Regions from separate parts of the Citrobacter sp. FDAARGOS_156 genome, predicted to be linked through region 2. Evidence: predicted binding sites of a transcription regulator. Region 2 holds the regulator's gene; each other region holds the start of a gene.
What was found. The regulator CRP, encoded in region 2, controls carbon source genes, mostly activating them, when cyclic AMP is high. The targets are predictions, from matches to a motif close to ATGTGANNNNNNTCACAT.
Positions count from the first base shown of each region.

Region 1: uxuA (mannonate dehydratase) is a predicted target of CRP. The motif match lies at 2,796-2,813, and genes of this name have one in related genera.
Region 3: idnD (L-idonate 5-dehydrogenase) is a predicted target of CRP. The motif match lies at 2,715-2,732, and genes of this name have one in related genera.
Region 4: AL515_RS16945 (YfcZ/YiiS family protein) is a predicted target of CRP. The motif match lies at 1,906-1,923, and genes of this name have one in related genera.

Region 1 is NZ_CP014030.2:3,273,593-3,277,884, forward strand. Features, by position in the region: gene pdxR (MocR-like pyridoxine biosynthesis transcription factor PdxR) at 1-1,439, shown strand, start outside; gene uxuA (mannonate dehydratase) at 1,510-2,700, opposite strand; gene AL515_RS16150 (mannitol dehydrogenase family protein) at 2,903-4,292, shown strand, end outside.
Region 2 is NZ_CP014030.2:4,572,695-4,576,986, forward strand. Features, by position in the region: gene AL515_RS22680 (YheU family protein) at 1-144, shown strand, start outside; gene AL515_RS22685 (phosphoribulokinase) at 198-1,067, shown strand; gene AL515_RS22690 (OsmC family protein) at 1,166-1,570, opposite strand; gene crp (cAMP-activated global transcriptional regulator CRP) at 1,877-2,509, shown strand; gene AL515_RS22700 (YccS/YhfK family putative transporter) at 2,561-4,292, shown strand, end outside.
Region 3 is NZ_CP014030.2:908,013-912,304, forward strand. Features, by position in the region: gene idnT (gnt-II system L-idonate transporter) at 1-710, opposite strand, end outside; gene idnO (gluconate 5-dehydrogenase) at 834-1,598, opposite strand; gene idnD (L-idonate 5-dehydrogenase) at 1,610-2,653, opposite strand; gene idnK (gluconokinase) at 2,871-3,392, shown strand; gene ahr (NADPH-dependent aldehyde reductase Ahr) at 3,423-4,292, opposite strand, start outside.
Region 4 is NZ_CP014030.2:3,454,586-3,458,877, forward strand. Features, by position in the region: gene fadJ (fatty acid oxidation complex subunit alpha FadJ) at 1-30, opposite strand, end outside; gene fadI (acetyl-CoA C-acyltransferase FadI) at 30-1,340, opposite strand; gene AL515_RS16945 (YfcZ/YiiS family protein) at 1,517-1,801, opposite strand; gene fadL (long-chain fatty acid transporter FadL) at 2,173-3,504, shown strand; gene mlaA (phospholipid-binding lipoprotein MlaA) at 3,565-4,292, opposite strand, start outside.

The DNA of each region.
Region 1 (4,292 bases), 1.3 Mb from region 2:
AATTACAGATCTTTCAATTCTACTTTCAGGCAATTCAGCAAGGCGATTTGCTTTGTGGGGATAAACTGCCCTCTATCCGCGAACAGGCACAGACGCTAAACGTGGCCAAAATCACGGTGGTGATGGCGTATGAAAAACTGATGGCGGCCGGTTTTATTAAGAGCAGGCAGGGTATCGGCTATGAAGTCACATTTACGGCACCTATGCGTAGTCCCCCAACACACGTGCCATCTGCGGAAGGCTCACCACCGATAAAGCCTAAGCCTGCCGGTGTTTCTACCGATGTTTACGCTGAAATGGGACGTGAGTGCTATTGCCGGATGGGCGTCCCTGACCCCAATGCGTTTCCCTGGTCAAGCTGGCGTAAATGGAATAATGCCCCCAGCGTACTTAAAGAGCAGCTACTGACTCGATATCATTCACCAAATGGATTATTTTCATTGCGTGAGCAAATTGTCAGATACCTTAATTTATCCCGTGGTATTAATACCAGTGCACAAAACATCATCATTACTGATGGAATTCAGGAAGGGTTGTCACTGCTCAGTCAAATATTCATTATTCATCATGCACTAAGCCAGAATAAAAAGTGTCACGTGGTCGCCGAATCACCTTGTTATTCTGGCGCATGGCATCTGTTTAATTATTATGGTGCCGATATTACGTCTATTGCCGTGGATAATCACGGGCTGTGCACCGATAATTTACCCGAGGTTGAAACCCAGCTTTGTTATGTGACACCTGCTCATCAGTATCCAATGGGCAGTGTTCTGTCACTTGAACGACGTAAGTCATTACTCACGTGGGCACAGCGAGTGGGCGCCTGGATTATTGAAGACGATTACGATGCCGTATTTACGTATGGCGAGAATCCCCTTCCGGCACTGAAAGCCATGGATTACCACAACCGGGTTATCTACATGGGGACCTTCTCAAAAACGCTGGGACCAGGGGCACGTCTCGGTTACCTCGTTTGCCCCGATGAGCTGCTGCCCGCCGTTCAAAATATGAAAGCGCTGAACAACAATGGTAGCCAGTGGTTATTGCAGCAGTTTTTAGCCGAGTTAATGCAAAACCAGGTGTTTTATACCCATCTCGGTAAGCTAGCCTGCAACTATGCAGCACGCCTCGCATTACTGCGTGATGGCTTATCAGCCCTGTTCCCTGAAGGAAAGATCGATGGTGCCACGGCAGGGTTACATCTCTCATTACGCATTGACTGGTCGCCTGACGTCATCGCAAAACTACGCCAGCGCTGCCTGCAGGCAGGGGTGCGCTTTGATACATTACAGGAAATTGAAAACGGCTCAGAAACAGCGTGGCGGCAAAAAAATTCCGATGCTGTGATGTTCTTTGGTTTTGGCGGACTGCAGGTGCCGCACCTCAGAAAGGTATTAAACGTACTGGAGCAAGAGAGGTGTGCGTTATTACAGCAATAACAACGCACCTGAGTATTGCCGGGGGCGGGACAAGCGCCATCCGGCAATTTATCGCCTGGTGTTGGGCGAATTACAGCAGATCGCGGAACTGCGTTTTTTTCAGCGCCAGCTCCACGCCGCGAACTTCTGCCAGTCCTTTCAGGCGACCAATCGCGGAATAGCCCGGATTCGTTTTCTTATGCAGATCGTCAAGCATCTGATGCCCATGATCCGGGCGCATTGGGATCGGACGCAAATCACCCGCTTTCTTACGGCGTTGCTCTTCGCTCAAAATAGCTGCCACCACCGATACCATATCCACATCGCCCTGCAAGTGTGCGCCTTCGTGGAAGGTTTTCGGGTTTTCTTCACGGCAGGTTGAACGCAAGTGTGTGAAGTGAATACGATCGCCAAAGGTTTCGATCATTTTTACCAGATCGTTATCGGCGCGCACGCCGTACGAACCGGTACACATGGTGAAACCGTTATTGATACTGTCTACCGTTTCTTTCAGCCATTGCATATCTTCAATGGTCGACACGATACGTGGCAGACCGAGGATTGGCCTTGGCGGATCGTCAGGATGCACTGCCAGACGTACACCAACTTCCTCAGCAACAGGCACAATCGCCCGCAGGAAGACAGCCATGTTATTGCGCAAATCATCTTTGCTGATCCCATCATATTCCGCCAGGCGCGCGCGGAATTGATCCAGCGTATAACCTTCTTCGGCACCAGGCAGGCCAGCAATAATGTTGCGGGTCAGCTTTTCAATTTCTGCATCGCTCATGGCATTGAAGTAATCCAGCGCCTGGCGTTGTTCTTCGTCGGTATAATCCGCTTCAGCTCCCGGGCGTTGCAGAATGTGCAGCTCGAAAGCCGCAAAGGCAATCTGGTCAAAACGCAGCGCTTTGGACCCGTCCGGTAGCTGATATTCAAGGTCAGTACGCGTCCAGTCCAGGATCGGCATGAAGTTGTAGCACACGGTATCGATGCCGCAGGTCGCCAGGTTACGAATACTTTGCTGATAGTTGGCAATCCACGTTTGATATTGACCTGAACGCGTTTTGATATCTTCGTGAACAGGGATACTTTCCACCACCGACCAGGTCAGCCCTTTTTCGGCCAGGGTAGCCTGGCGCTTTTGAATTTCTTCTACGGGCCACACTTCACCGTTGGGAATGTGGTGCAAGGCGGTCACAACACCCGTTGCGCCAGCCTGACGCACATCGTCAAGCGATACTGGATCGTTTGGTCCGTACCAACGCCAGGTTTGTTCCATTACTTCACCTCACAAGTTGTTATACCAAATTAAACGACTTTTATGACGACTACCATACAGGCATCCGGTATACGATCAACACACCGCCCATCATTGATTGATCCAGCTCACATTACCCGGATAAATTAGGCACACCAATTCAATTTGTTGTCATATAACTTTATACTGCCATTGTTAATTAATGGTTAATCAGGTGTATTTAATGAAGACTATTGCCTCAGCGTCTCTTGCGGAAAATGTCGTGATGCCTCAGTACGATCGCCAACAGCTAAAAACGCGGATCGTACATTTTGGTTTCGGTGCATTTCATCGCGCCCATCAGGCGTTATTGACCGACCAGGTGCTGAATGCGCAGGGTGGAGACTGGGGGATTTGTGAGATCAGCCTGTTCAGCGGCGACCGGCTGATGAGCCAGCTACGCGAGCAGGATCATTTATTTACCGTGCTGGAAAAAGGTGCGGCCGGCAACCAGCCGATTATCGTCGGGGCCGTCAACGAGTGCCTGAATGCAAAGCTGGATTCACTGGCGGCTATTATCGAAAAATTTTGCGAGCCTCAGGTCGCTATTGTGTCGTTAACCATTACGGAAAAAGGCTACTGTATTGATCCTGCCACGGGGTCACTCGATATCGCTAACCCGCGTATTATTCACGATCTGCAGACACCGGCTGAACCGCACTCCGCGCCCGGAATTATTGTTGAAGCACTGCACCGCCGACGTCAACGTGGGCTGCAACCGTTTACCGTCCTCTCCTGCGATAACATCCCGGACAACGGTCATGTGGTAAAAAACGCTGTACTGGGAATGGCGGAGAAACGCTCACCTGAACTGGCTAACTGGATTCGGGAGCACGTCAGTTTCCCGGGAACCATGGTAGACCGGATTGTCCCGGCAGCGACGGAAGAATCACTGGATGAAATCGCCCGCGAATTAGGCGTGGCAGACCCTTGCGCAATCAGCTGCGAGCCGTTTATTCAGTGGGTTATTGAAGACCATTTTGTCAGCGGCCGTCCGCAATGGGAAACGGCAGGTGTCCAGATGGTCGAAAACGTCTTGCCGTGGGAACAAATGAAACTGCGGATGCTGAACGGCAGTCATTCGTTTCTCGCTTATCTCGGCTATCTGGCGGGATTCCAGCATATCAGCGACTGTATGCAGGACAGCGCATTTCGTGAAGCCGCTTACCGGCTGATGCTCAGCGAACAGGCACCCACGCTGCAAATTACCGATGTAGATTTGGACCAGTATGCCGACAGCCTGCTGGAACGCTTTGCCAATCCGGCGCTGAAACATAAAACCTGGCAAATCGCGATGGATGGCAGCCAAAAATTACCGCAACGTATGCTGGACGGGATCCGCGTTCATTTAGCACGTCAAAGCGAGTGGCCGCTGCTGGCACTCGGCATTGCGGGCTGGATGCGCTACGTAAGCGGGATTGATGATTCAGGTGAAATTATCGATATTCGTGACCCGATGAGTGACAAAATCCGCACTATCGTCGAACAGAGTACGGAATCAGAACGCGTCAGCGCGTTGCTTTCACTGCACGAAATCTTTGCCACTGACCTCGCGCAGAACCCACAATTCATCG
Region 2 (4,292 bases):
ACCGATTATGGTGAACATGAACGCTCGCTCGAACAAAAAGTCGCCGACGTCAAACGCCAACTACAATCAGGTGAGGCCATGCTGGTGTGGTCCGAACTGCATGAAACGGTCAACATTATGCCGAGGAAGCAGATTCACGAGTAACCCGTAGCCGCCGGCCGACTTTACTATAATTACAACCATTTCATGGAGTTGTTATGTCTGCCAAACATCCGGTGATTGCGGTAACAGGATCCAGCGGCGCGGGGACCACCACCACCAGCCTTGCGTTTCGTAAAATTTTCGCGCAGTTAAATCTGCGCGCCGCCGAGGTGGAAGGTGACAGTTTTCATCGCTATACCCGTCCGGAAATGGACATGGCGATTCGCAAAGCACGCGATGCCGGGCGGCATATCAGCTATTTCGGCCCCGAAGCTAACGACTTCGGTCTGCTGGAGCAAACCTTCATTGAATACGGCCAGACGGGCAAAGGTCAGTCGCGTAAATATCTGCACACCTACGATGAGGCCGTACCGTGGAATCAGGTTCCGGGGACATTTACGCCCTGGCAGCCGCTGCCTGAACCGACGGATGTCCTGTTCTATGAAGGACTGCACGGTGGCGTTGTCACCCCACAGCAAAACGTGGCCCGGCATGTCGATCTGCTGGTTGGCGTGGTGCCGATCGTAAACCTGGAGTGGATCCAGAAGCTGACCCGCGATACCAGCGAACGCGGGCATTCACGTGAAGCGGTAATGGACTCGGTGGTGCGCTCAATGGACGATTACATCAATTACATCACCCCACAGTTTTCCCGCACGCATATTAACTTCCAACGCGTACCGACCGTCGATACCTCTAATCCCTTTGCCGCCAGGAGCATTCCGTCACTGGATGAAAGCTTTGTCGTGATTCATTTTCGTAATCTGGAAGGCATCGATTATCCCTGGCTACTGGCCATGCTGCAGGGCTCATTCATTTCGCATATCAATACGTTGGTCGTGCCGGGCGGTAAGATGGGTCTGGCGATGGAATTGATTATGCTACCGCTGGTCCAGCGACTGATGGAAGGTAAAAAGATAGAGTGATATGTGGAAAGCGCCGGATGGCGCTTCGCTTATCCGGCCTACGACTCAACATCATCCTGTAGGCCGGATAAGGCAACGCCGCCATCCGGCATCAGCAATTACGCGGCAACGACTTCATAAGAATGGGTAATGTTCACCGCCTTTTCCAGCATCAGAGCTACGGAACAATACTTCTCCGCCGAGAGGTCAACTGCGCGAGACACAGACGCATCTTTCAGGTCGTTACCCGTTACAATGAAATGCAGGTTGATATGGGTGAACAGGCGCGGCGCTTCATCACGACGCTCGGAGGTCAGCTTCACTTCGCAGTTGGTCACATCCTGACGCCCCTTTTGCAGGATCGACACCACATCAATTGCGCTGCAACCGCCCGCAGCCATTAAGACCATTTCCATCGGGCTCGGCGCTTTATCACCAGAGTTACCGTCCATCAAAATTTGGTGGCCTGAGGCGGACTCACCGAGGAAGGTTAACCCCTCAACCCACTTTACACGCGCTTGCATATTTCGTAACTCCAATGTTTCAATTTTCCTGACAGATTACGCGTACATAACAATTCTCGCAATGGAAGGCGACCTGCGTCATGCTGAAGCGAGACACCAGGAGACACACGGCGAAAGCTATGCTAAAACAGTCAGGATGCTACAGTAATACATTGACGTACTGCATGTATGCAGAGGACATCACATTACAGGCCGTCGCACGTATTGACAGCCCCCTTCCCAGGTAGCGGGAAGCACATTTTTGCAAACCCAGAGACAGGTTGTTTTTTGGCTCTGGAGACAGCTTATAACAGAGGATAACCGCGCATGGTGCTTGGCAAACCGCAAACAGACCCGACTCTCGAATGGTTCTTGTCTCATTGCCATATTCATAAGTACCCATCGAAGAGCACGCTGATTCACCAGGGTGAAAAAGCGGAAACGTTGTATTACATCGTTAAAGGCTCAGTGGCAGTGCTGATCAAAGATGAAGAAGGGAAAGAAATGATCCTCTCTTATCTGAATCAGGGCGATTTTATTGGTGAATTAGGCCTCTTCGAAGAAGGCCAGGAACGTAGCGCCTGGGTACGTGCCAAAACCGCATGTGAAGTCGCTGAAATTTCCTACAAAAAATTTCGCCAATTAATCCAGGTCAACCCAGATATTCTGATGCGTCTGTCTTCTCAGATGGCTCGTCGTCTGCAGGTAACGTCTGAAAAAGTAGGCAACCTTGCCTTCCTCGACGTAACTGGTCGTATCGCCCAGACTCTGCTGAATCTGGCGAAACAGCCTGACGCAATGACTCACCCGGACGGCATGCAGATTAAAATTACCCGCCAGGAAATTGGCCAGATCGTTGGCTGTTCCCGTGAAACCGTTGGTCGTATCCTGAAAATGCTGGAAGATCAGAATCTGATCTCCGCGCATGGTAAGACCATCGTCGTCTACGGCACGCGTTAATCCCATCGACATGGCGTGTTACGTAGTAATGCGCCATTTTTGTTTGCTCCGATGTGGCGAAGACTGATTTATCACCCCGAGATCAACTACGCACTACGACAGACGCTGGTGCTATGTTTACCTGTGGCTGTCGGCCTTATCATTGGTCAGCTTCATCTGGGGCTCTTATTCTCCCTCGTCCCTGCCTGCTGCAATATTGCCGGTCTTGATACCCCGCATAAGCGCTTTTTCAAACGCTTAGTGATTGGCGCGTCTTTGTTTGCCGGATGCAGTCTGATCATGCAGTTACTGCTGGCAAAAGATATACCGCTGCCGCTGATCCTCACCGGCCTGACGCTGATTCTTGGTGTAACCGCAGAATTAGGCCCTCTGCATGCGCGACTACTACCTGCCTCGCTTATCGCGGCAATTTTCACGCTCAGCCTGGCCGGGAACATGCCCGTCTGGGAGCCGCTGCTAATCTACGCGCTGGGCACATTGTGGTACGGCCTGTTCAACTGGTTCTGGTTCTGGATGTGGCGCGAGCAGCCGCTGCGTGAATCGCTCAGTTTGTTGTACCGCGAATTAGCCGATTACTGTGAGGCCAAGTACAGCATGCTGACCCAGCATGCCGATCCCGAAAAAGCGCTTCCTCCCCTGCTGGTGCGCCAGCAAAAAGCGGTGGATTTAATTACCCAGTGCTATCAGCAAATGCATATGCTGTCGGCGCATCGCAACAACGATTATAAGCGCCTGCTACGTGCCTTTCAGGAGGCGCTCGATTTACAGGAACATATTTCCGTTAGCCTCCACCAGCCGGAAGAGGTGCAAAAGCTGGTCGAACGTAGCCACGCCGAACAAGTGATTCGCTGGAATGCGCGCACCGTCGCCGAACGCCTTCGCGTACTGGCCGATGATATTTTGTATCACCGTTTGCCGACGCGTTTTTCAATGGATAAACAAATTGGCACGCTGGAGAAAATCGCCAACCAACATCCGGACAATCCGGTGGGTCAATTTTGCTACTGGCACTTCAGCCGTATTGCCCGTGTGCTACGCACCCAGCGACCACTGTATGCCCGGGATTTAATGGCTGACAAGCAGCGTCGGCTGCCGCTGATCCCTGCCCTGAAAAGCTATCTGTCGTTGAAATCCCCGGCGCTGCGTAATGCCGGACGCATCAGCGTCATGTTGAGCATTGCCAGCCTGATGGGCAGCGCCTTACACCTGCCAAAACCCTACTGGATTTTGATGACAATCCTGTTCGTCACGCAAAATGGCTATGGGGCGACCCGGGTACGTATTTTACACCGTTCAGTAGGGACGCTAGTCGGCCTGGTGATCGCCGGCGTCACACTGCACTTTCATATTCAGGAAGGTTACACGCTGGCAGGCATGCTGCTGATAACCCTGGTGAGTTATCTGACCATCCGCAAAAACTACGGCTGGGCTACCGTCGGCTTTACGGTCACCGCGGTATATACCCTGCAACTGCTGACGCTGAACGGGGAACAGTTTATCGTGCCGCGGTTTATCGATACGGTCACTGGCTGCCTGATCGCCTTTGGCGGAATGCTCTGGCTGTGGCCGCAGTGGCAGAGCGGTTTGCTGCGTAAAAACGCCCACGATGCGTTAGAAGCCGATCAGGAGGCTATTCGCCTGATCCTGAGCAACGATCCCCAGGCCACACCGCTGGCGTATCAACGCATGCGGGTCAACCAGGCGCATAACACGCTGTTCAACTCACTTAACCAGGCGATGCAGGAGCCTAGGTTCAACTCGCACTATCTGGCGGACATGAAAC
Region 3 (4,292 bases), 1.1 Mb from region 2:
GCCATCAGTATGACCGGGATAACCGCCGCAAAGATACTGTTCCAGAACGACGGCATCTCTTCTTCGGTGAACAGATGCGGGTTGAATAATCCTTCCGGCGGCGCTTTCTCAAAGCGGGTCAGCAGCTTAGAAAACAGCGGCCCGGCGACAATCACCGTCGGGATAGTAATAATAAATCCGTACAGCAGGGTGGTACCGAGATTGGCCTCGAAAATGGTGGCAATCGCGGTCGGCCCCGGGTGAGGCGGCAGAAAACAGTGGGTCACGGACAGCGCGGCGACCATCGGTACGCCAACATACAGCAGCGGCAGGCCGGACGAGGCCACCACCGTAAACACCAGCGGTAGCAGCAGAACAAAGCCGACTTCGAAGAACATCGCCAGACCGACAACCAGACCGGTGATTACCAGCGCCCACTGCACGCGCTTTTTACCGAATGTGCCAATCAGCGTGGTGGCGATGCGCTGAGCCGCGCCGGTATCGGAAATCAGCTTGCCGAGCATTGCGCCGAAGCCGAGGATCATCGCCAGCCCGCCAAGCGTGCCACCGATCCCGTTTTGTATTGAGTGCAGAACGGCCTGTGCATCCATCCCTTCGGCAAAACCAACGACCGCCGCCACCAGGACCAGAGCAATAAAGCCGTTAACTTTAAAGCCAATCATCAGGACCAGGAGCAGCGCGACGCCTGCCGCAATTATTATTAATGGCATAATCGTTTCTCTTATATCCCCGTCATCCTTCAAGCTGCAGGTGTGTTGGCTGCAACTCGAATTATTCAGGGGGGAGCCAAAAATGCAGCGCCTGGGCGCTGCGTGATGTTGCGTTGTGTGGTATCAGACGGCGACCAGCATGCCGCCATCGACAAACAACAGGTGTCCGTTAACAAAATCGGATGCTTTAGAAGAGAGGAATACCGCTGCGCCGATCAGCTCCTGTGGATCGCCCCAGCGCGCGGCTGGCGTACGTTTGCACAGCCAGGAGGTGAAGGCTTCATCCTCTACCAGCGCTTTGGTCATTTCGGTTTTGAAGTAGCCCGGCGCGATCCCGTTGACCTGGATATTGTGGCGTGCCAGCTCAACACACATCCCGCGGGTAAGCATTTTCACCGCGCCTTTCGAGGCGGCATACGGCGTGATGGTGTCGCGGCCCAGTTCGCTCTGCATGGAGCAGATGTTGATGACCTTCCCGGCCTGACGTTCCACCATGCGACGCGTTACCGCCTGGGAGACCAGGAATACCGCCGTCTGGTTCACGGCAATCACATCGTTCCAGTCCTGCTCCGGGAACTCGGTAAACGGATGGCGACGCTGGATACCGGCGTTATTCACCAGCACATCAATTTGGCCAATGTCTTTTTCGATATGGTCGATGGCGGCATCAATGTCTTGTTTATGCGTAACATTGAACGGCGCGGCCACGGCGCGGATCCCTTCCAGCTGCAGTTTGGCGACGGCGGCCTCCGCGCGCTCCGGCGTAATGTCATTGACGATAATCTGCGCGCCATATTTACCCAGCCCGGTCGCCAGTAAATAACCAATACCCTGGGCCGAACCTGTGATCAGAATATTTTTGCCGTCCAGTGAAAAAAGATCGTTCATCATGCTATTCCTTATTTTATGTCTTCGAAAACGAGCTGGACCTTCGCCGCCTGGGTTTTATCCCCGGCGAAGATCAGCGCCTGTTCGAGGTCGGTAAACGGATACTCGGCGCTGAGTAACGGCAGCGGATCGATAACGCTATTTGCCAGCCACGACACCGCGGTGTTGAACTCGGTGGTAAAGCGGAACGAGCCTTTGAGCGCGATCTCTTTGCCGATCAGCATCATCATTGGGAAGTCCGGCACCGCGCCGCCCATGCCGACCTGCACCATAACGCCTTTCGCGCGGGTCACTTCCAGACAGGTGGTGATTGAGGACGGATGGCCGGAGACTTCGAAACTGACGTCGAAGTAGCCTTTCTCTTTTTTCCACTCATCGAGCGAGTCCTGCTGCGGGTTAATCAGCGTGTCGGCTCCCATTTGTTGCGCCAGCGAGAGCGAACGTGAACTGATATCCGCACAGACGATTTCTGCCGCGCCGAGCGTTTTTACCGCGCTGACGATGAGGCAGCCGATAGGCCCAACGCCGGAGATAAACACGCGCTTGCCCTGCAGGTCGCCCGCTTCATGCGCGGCGTGGATCGCGACCGCCAACGGTTCGGCAAAGGCCATGACTTTTTCATCGGCCTCTTGAGGGTAGGGGATGCACTGCGCAGTATCGACAGTTTTAAACTGAGTAAAGCCGCCGTCGACGTGGGGAAAATACATGGCGCTGCCAAAAAAGCGCATTTCCGTACACTGGTTTTCTTCATGCTGCAGACAGTATTTGCAGTGACCGCAGGGCTTCGACGGATTAATCGCCACCGACTGACCTTCATGTAATTCTGTTGAATCGCTGTGCACTACTTTACCAATAACTTCATGGCCTAAAATCATCGGCGCTTTAACGGTAAAATTACCAACTTTGCCTTCCTGATAATAATGTAAATCGGAACCACAAATTCCCCCGCGGGTAATTTGTACCAGCGTTCCTTTATTATTCCATTCTATATTTTGGTCGGTAATGGCAACAGTTTTCTTACCCGCGACAACGCAGGATTGGGTTTTGACTTGCATAAATGCCTCACTGGTCAGGTAGTAACCTCGGCAGCATTTAAACGGTTTTAATTGTTATTATTTGTGACGCAGATCACGCTGAGAAATTGTTACACTACAATGTTACGCATAACGTGATGCGCCCTGTAAATCTGCTCAGTCGCGGCGAAAAAAGGTGAATTCTGCAATGTGGAAGGCGTAGTATCGCGCCATGGAATATGAATCTGGAGTTTTTTCAATGGCCGGGGAAAGTTATATTTTGATGGGCGTTTCGGGAAGCGGTAAATCTTTAATTGGCAGCAAAATTGCCGCAATGTTATCGGCTAAATTCATTGATGGCGACGATCTCCATCCTGCTAAAAATATTGATAAAATGTCTGACGGTATTCCATTAACCGATGAAGACCGACTGCCGTGGCTAGCGCGATTAAATGACGCCTCATACAGTTTATATAAAAAGAACGAGACCGGGTTTATTGTCTGCTCGTCATTAAAAAAACAGTACCGCGATATATTGCGTCAGGGCAGCCCGAATGTGCATTTTCTGTGGCTGGACGGCGACTACGAGACCATTCTGGCGCGCATGCAGCGTCGGGCAGGGCATTTTATGCCAGTGGGATTACTCAAAAGCCAGTTCGACGCGCTGGAGTGCCCGCAGGACGATGAGAAAGATATTGCCCGCATCGACGTGAACCATGACATTGAACATGTGACGGAACAGTGCCGCCAGGCGGTGCTCGCGTTTCGTAACGGGCAATAAGCCCAGCCCCTTGCGGGACTGAGCCCGGCATCAGAAGTCGGCTTTCAGCACCACGCGGTAGCGGGCCTTGCCATCACGCACATGCTGGATTGCTTCGTTAATTTGCGACATCGGGTACAGCTCGGTGGTAGGCGACACCTTGCTGCGCCCGGCAAACTTCATCAGCTTGCGCAGCTCGAATGGCGTCCCGGTCGCCGAACCGGAGATGCTGCGATCCCCAGCAATTAAGGTAAATGCCGGCACCGGCAGCGGCTTCAGCACCGCGCCGACGGTATGGAAGTTTCCGCCGTAGGCCAACGCTTCAAAATAGGGCTGCCAGTCGAGATCGACGTTAACCGTGTTAATGATGAGATCGAACTGGCCCGCCAGCGCTTTTAGCGCATCTGGATCGCGGCTGTTGACCACCTTATCCGCCCCCATCGCCAGCACTTCCTGCTCTTTCGCCGGATTGGAGCTGAATGCGGTCACTTCGCAGCCCATCGCGTGTAACAGCTTAATGGCGATATGCCCCAGGCCGCCGATACCGATCACCCCGACGCGGCTGGTGGCGGTGATATGGTGCATCAGCAGCGGTTTGAACACGGTGATACCGCCGCACAGCAAGGGGCCAGCCGCCGCCAGATCAATGCTCTCCGGTAGCGGGATCACCCACTGCCAGTCGGCTCGCAGCTTCTCGGCAAAGCCGCCGCGATTGAGAATAGTAGGAACGGACCCTTCCAGGCAGTTAATCTGATTACCGTTGATACAGGCGTCACAATGTCCGCAGCTGCGCGCCGTCCAGCCAATACCGACGCGCTGACCAACCTTCAGACCCTTATCCTGCGCCGCGCTGCCGAGAGCTGCCACGCGACCAATCACCTCATGCCCGGCAACCAGCGGATACTGAGAGAACCCCCATTC
Region 4 (4,292 bases), 1.1 Mb from region 2:
GTTGAGTGTAAAAGCCGATGTCATTTCCATTATTCCGCCTCCAGAACCATTGCCGCACCCAGACCACCAGCTGCACAGGCTGTCACTAAACCAAAACCGCCGCCACGACGACGCAGCTCATGGAGGGTTTGAGTGATCATGCGCGCACCGGTGGCAGCAAAGGGGTGTCCATAGGCAATTGAGCCACCCAGCACGTTAAATTTACTGTCATCGACTTCGCCAGTGGCGTGGGAGCGCCCCAGCACTTCGCGGGCAAAACGCTCGCTGCCCAGCAACTGGAGGTTCGCCAGCGTTTGTGCGGCAAAGGCTTCATGCATATCAATAAGCGTTAAATCCGCCATGGTTAAGCCTGCACGCTCCAGGGCAAGCGGCGTTGACCACGCCGGCCCCAACAGCATGTCCTGCCAGACATCAATGGCGGTAAAGGCAAAACTACGCAGATATCCCAGCGGTACCAGCCCTAACTCTTTCGCACGCGACTCCGTCATCATAATCACGGCGGCTGCGCCATCCGTCAGCGGAGTGCTGTTAGCCGCCGTAACGGTACCGTGTTTTCTGTCAAATGCCGGACGCAACCTCGCGTAATCCGCCATCGTCGAGTTACCGCGAATATTGTTATCTTCTGAAAAAGGATCTTTAAAGGGGGGAGTGTAGGTCGTCATCACCTCATCTGCGAGTTTTCCTTCAGACCAGGCCTGAGCTGCGCGCTGATGAGAGCGGTGCGCCAGCGCATCCTGCTGCTCACGCGTGATGCCATAGGTTTTGGCCATTTGCTCGGCGGTATCTCCCATGCGTAAACCAGTGGAATATTCAGCCACTGCAGGTGGCACAGGCATCAGGTCGCGCAAGCGTAGTCGGGAAAAGAGCTTCAGACGTTGCCCGGTTGTGCGGGCTTTATTAACATCCACCAGTACTCGCGCCAGCTTTTTGCTGACACCAATAGGCAGAACGGAAGAGGAGTCTGCACCACCGGCAATCCCAGCACGAATAGTTCCGGCCATCAGGCTTTCCGCGACATTTGCCACGGCCTGAAAGCTGGTTGCACAAGCCCGGCTTACGCTGTAAGCATCTGTATGCACATTCATCCCGGTTCCCAGAACGATTTCCCGGGCAATGTTGGGGGCTTCTGGCATTTGCACCACCTGGCCAAAAACCAGCTGTTCAATCACTTCAGCAGGTATTTCGCTGCGGGCCAGCAATTCACCAACAACCATTTTTCCCAAATCAACGGCGGGAATGCCATGAAACGCGGTAGCCTGACGGGCAAATGGCGTACGCAATCCGCTCACGATGGCGATACGGTCGCCCTGGCGGGTAACCAGCGATAAAGCCTGACTCATAACACTCCCCTGTAAAAAATAAAAATAAGTGGTCTGACCTGATCACAGTCTTAACCAATTTTTTACATTTAGCCAAGCGAGGAGAAAAGAAAGTGAGAGCTATGACACAGTGAATAGTCACTGACTGTTACGAAAATGCCCTTGCCACCCGGTGGCAAGGGCATGAGCAGAAGGGATTAACGCAGGCCCAGCTGGAAAATCAGCGTTTCAGCTTCACAGGCAAAAACAAAATCGATATCCAGACGCACACCCTCTGACTCTTCAGTGAAAGTCGGGGTGATTTTGCAAGGTTCAGACTCTACGCTACGTGCCTTCTCAGTCAGAGCGGCCAGCGTTTCTTCTGCCTCTGCGCGATTCGCGAACACGCGGCTGTAGGAAGCGGTGCAATCGGAGTTGTCCATGATGGTGCCAACATCCATACAGCAGCAAACCGGGGTTTCATCAGCACTGCATTTACTCATTGTAGATTTCCTCTGTATTCGCACCCGAGGTGCCAGATAAACGATAGGGACATTTTACGCTCCCATTATTCGCCTCTCCAGTCGTTAATTGTGCGAAATGCGATAAGTGACCGAAATCACACTTAAAAATGATCTAAAACAAAAATCGCCCAAACAGGTGAGTGCGCGCACCTGCAATTTTGCCAGCTGGATCGCGTTTCTTAGATCAGAATTGAAAATATTTATAAACATACTTGCAACATTCCAGCTGGTCAGACCTATACTCTCGCCACTGGTCTGATTTCTATGTGGTACCTCAGACCCTACACTTCGCGCTCCTGTTACGGCATGTAACATAGTTTGTATAAAAATAAATCTATGAGGTTATGGTCATGAGCCAGAAAACCCTGTTTACAAAGTCTGCTCTCGCAGTCGCAGTGGCAATTATCTCCACACAGGCCTGGTCTGCAGGCTTTCAGTTAAACGAATTTTCTTCCTCTGGCCTTGGCCGGGCATATTCGGGTGAAGGCGCTATTGCAGATGATGCTGGTAACGCCAGTCGTAACCCCGCGCTGATCATGATGTTTGATCGCCCTACTTTCTCTGCGGGTGCGATTTTCGTTGACCCGGATGTCGATATTTCCGGACGTTCGCGCATTGGTAATGACGCCAGCCAGGATAATATCGCCCCAACCGCCTGGATACCGAACGTGCATTTTGTTGCCCCGATTAACGATCAGTTTGGTTGGGGGGCGTCAGTTACCTCTAATTATGGTCTGGCAACGGAGTTTAACAATAATTACGCAGCCGGCTCGATGGGCGGAAAAACCGATCTGGAAACGCTGAACTTAAACCTGAGCGGCGCCTACCGTCTGAATAATCATTTTAGCTTCGGTCTCGGTTTTAACGCCGTCTATGCCAAAGCGAAGCTTGAGCGTTATGCAGGCGATCTGCCGCAGCAGATCGTTGCAGGCTCTGGTGGCCGGGTTCCTCCCGCCCTGGCCGCACAATACCCGGCAGATACGCAGATTGCGCGCCTGAAGGGTGACGAATGGGGCTTCGGCTGGAACGCCGGTATTCTTTATGAAGTGGATAAAGATAACCGTTACGGTTTCACCTACCGTTCGGAAGTAAAAGTTGACTTCGACGGTGATTACCGCAGCAGCCTGCCATCAATGGACCGTATTCCCGCGCAGTTGCGCCCGGTGTTTGCCAGCCTGCCTGCTGGCACTAACGGCAACACAATCGACGGATCACTTGATCTGAATCTGCCAGAAATGTGGGAGTTCTCAGGTTATAACCGCGTTGCGCCACAGTGGGCGGTTCACTACAGCATGGCATATACCAGTTGGAGTCAGTTCCAGGAGCTTAAAGCGAAAGGCAACAACGGCCAGACTCTGTTCTATAAAGAAGAAGGTTTCAAAGATTCTTACCGCATCGCGCTGGGTACGACCTACTACTACGATGATACCTGGACCTTCCGTACTGGTATCGCCTTCGATGATAGCCCAGTTCCAGCTAACCGCCGTTCCATCTCTATTCCGGATCAGGATCGCTTCTGGCTGAGTGCGGGTACAACCTATGCGTTTAATAAGGATGCTTCATTGGATGTCGGCATTTCTTATATGCACGGTCAGAAAGTGAAATTCGAAGAAGGCCCGTACTCCTTCGAATCAGAAGGGAAAGCCTGGCTGTACGGCATGAACCTGAACTACGCATTCTGATTTCCATCAGACGTAAAAAAGGTGAGCTTTTTAGCTCACCTTTTTATTTGCCTCAATTCCTTACTCAGAATCGATCTCTTTTAACTCATCCTGAATATCTTTTGCGTTCGGGTTTTCTTCTGGTTTGAGTTTACCGCCATTCGCAATAAAGTCATGACGCTGGAAGTAAGCTTCACGCACCATGATGTAAGGATCTGAAGATTGACGCAGCAGACCGTCAGAATCGAGCAGTTGCGCACGCGTTTCAATTCCTTCAACCGTCCATTTACCTATCGACAACGGCCAGGTTAACCAGGAGAGAACCGGATACAGCGTATCCACCATATCGCCGCCATCATCACGCAGCGTGAAACTGCCGTAGAACGGAAGCTGCATATATGGACCGTAACCGACATCATAATGGCCTAATGTGCTGCCGAAGCGGTGTGGTTCAACACGCTGCAACTTCGGATTCGCCATCCCCGCCACATCAATAAACCCGCCCATACCTAACAAGGTGTTGAGGAAGAAACGGGTAAAATGCACCATCCCCTGATAGGGGTCGCCTTGCAGGAAATAGTTAACCATGACAGCCGGTTCTTCAAGGTTGCCAGTAAAGTTGCTCAAACCATTACGGGCCGGCTGCGGAACATAATCACGCCAGGCTACAGCCACCGGGCGAACAACGTATGGATCCAACACATTAAAGTTGAAGTTGTACATGGTACGGTTGAACCCTTCAAATGGGTCCGAACGCCCCTGCTGTTCAGTACCGGAGCTCGCACACCCCACCAAAAGTGTGGTTCCCA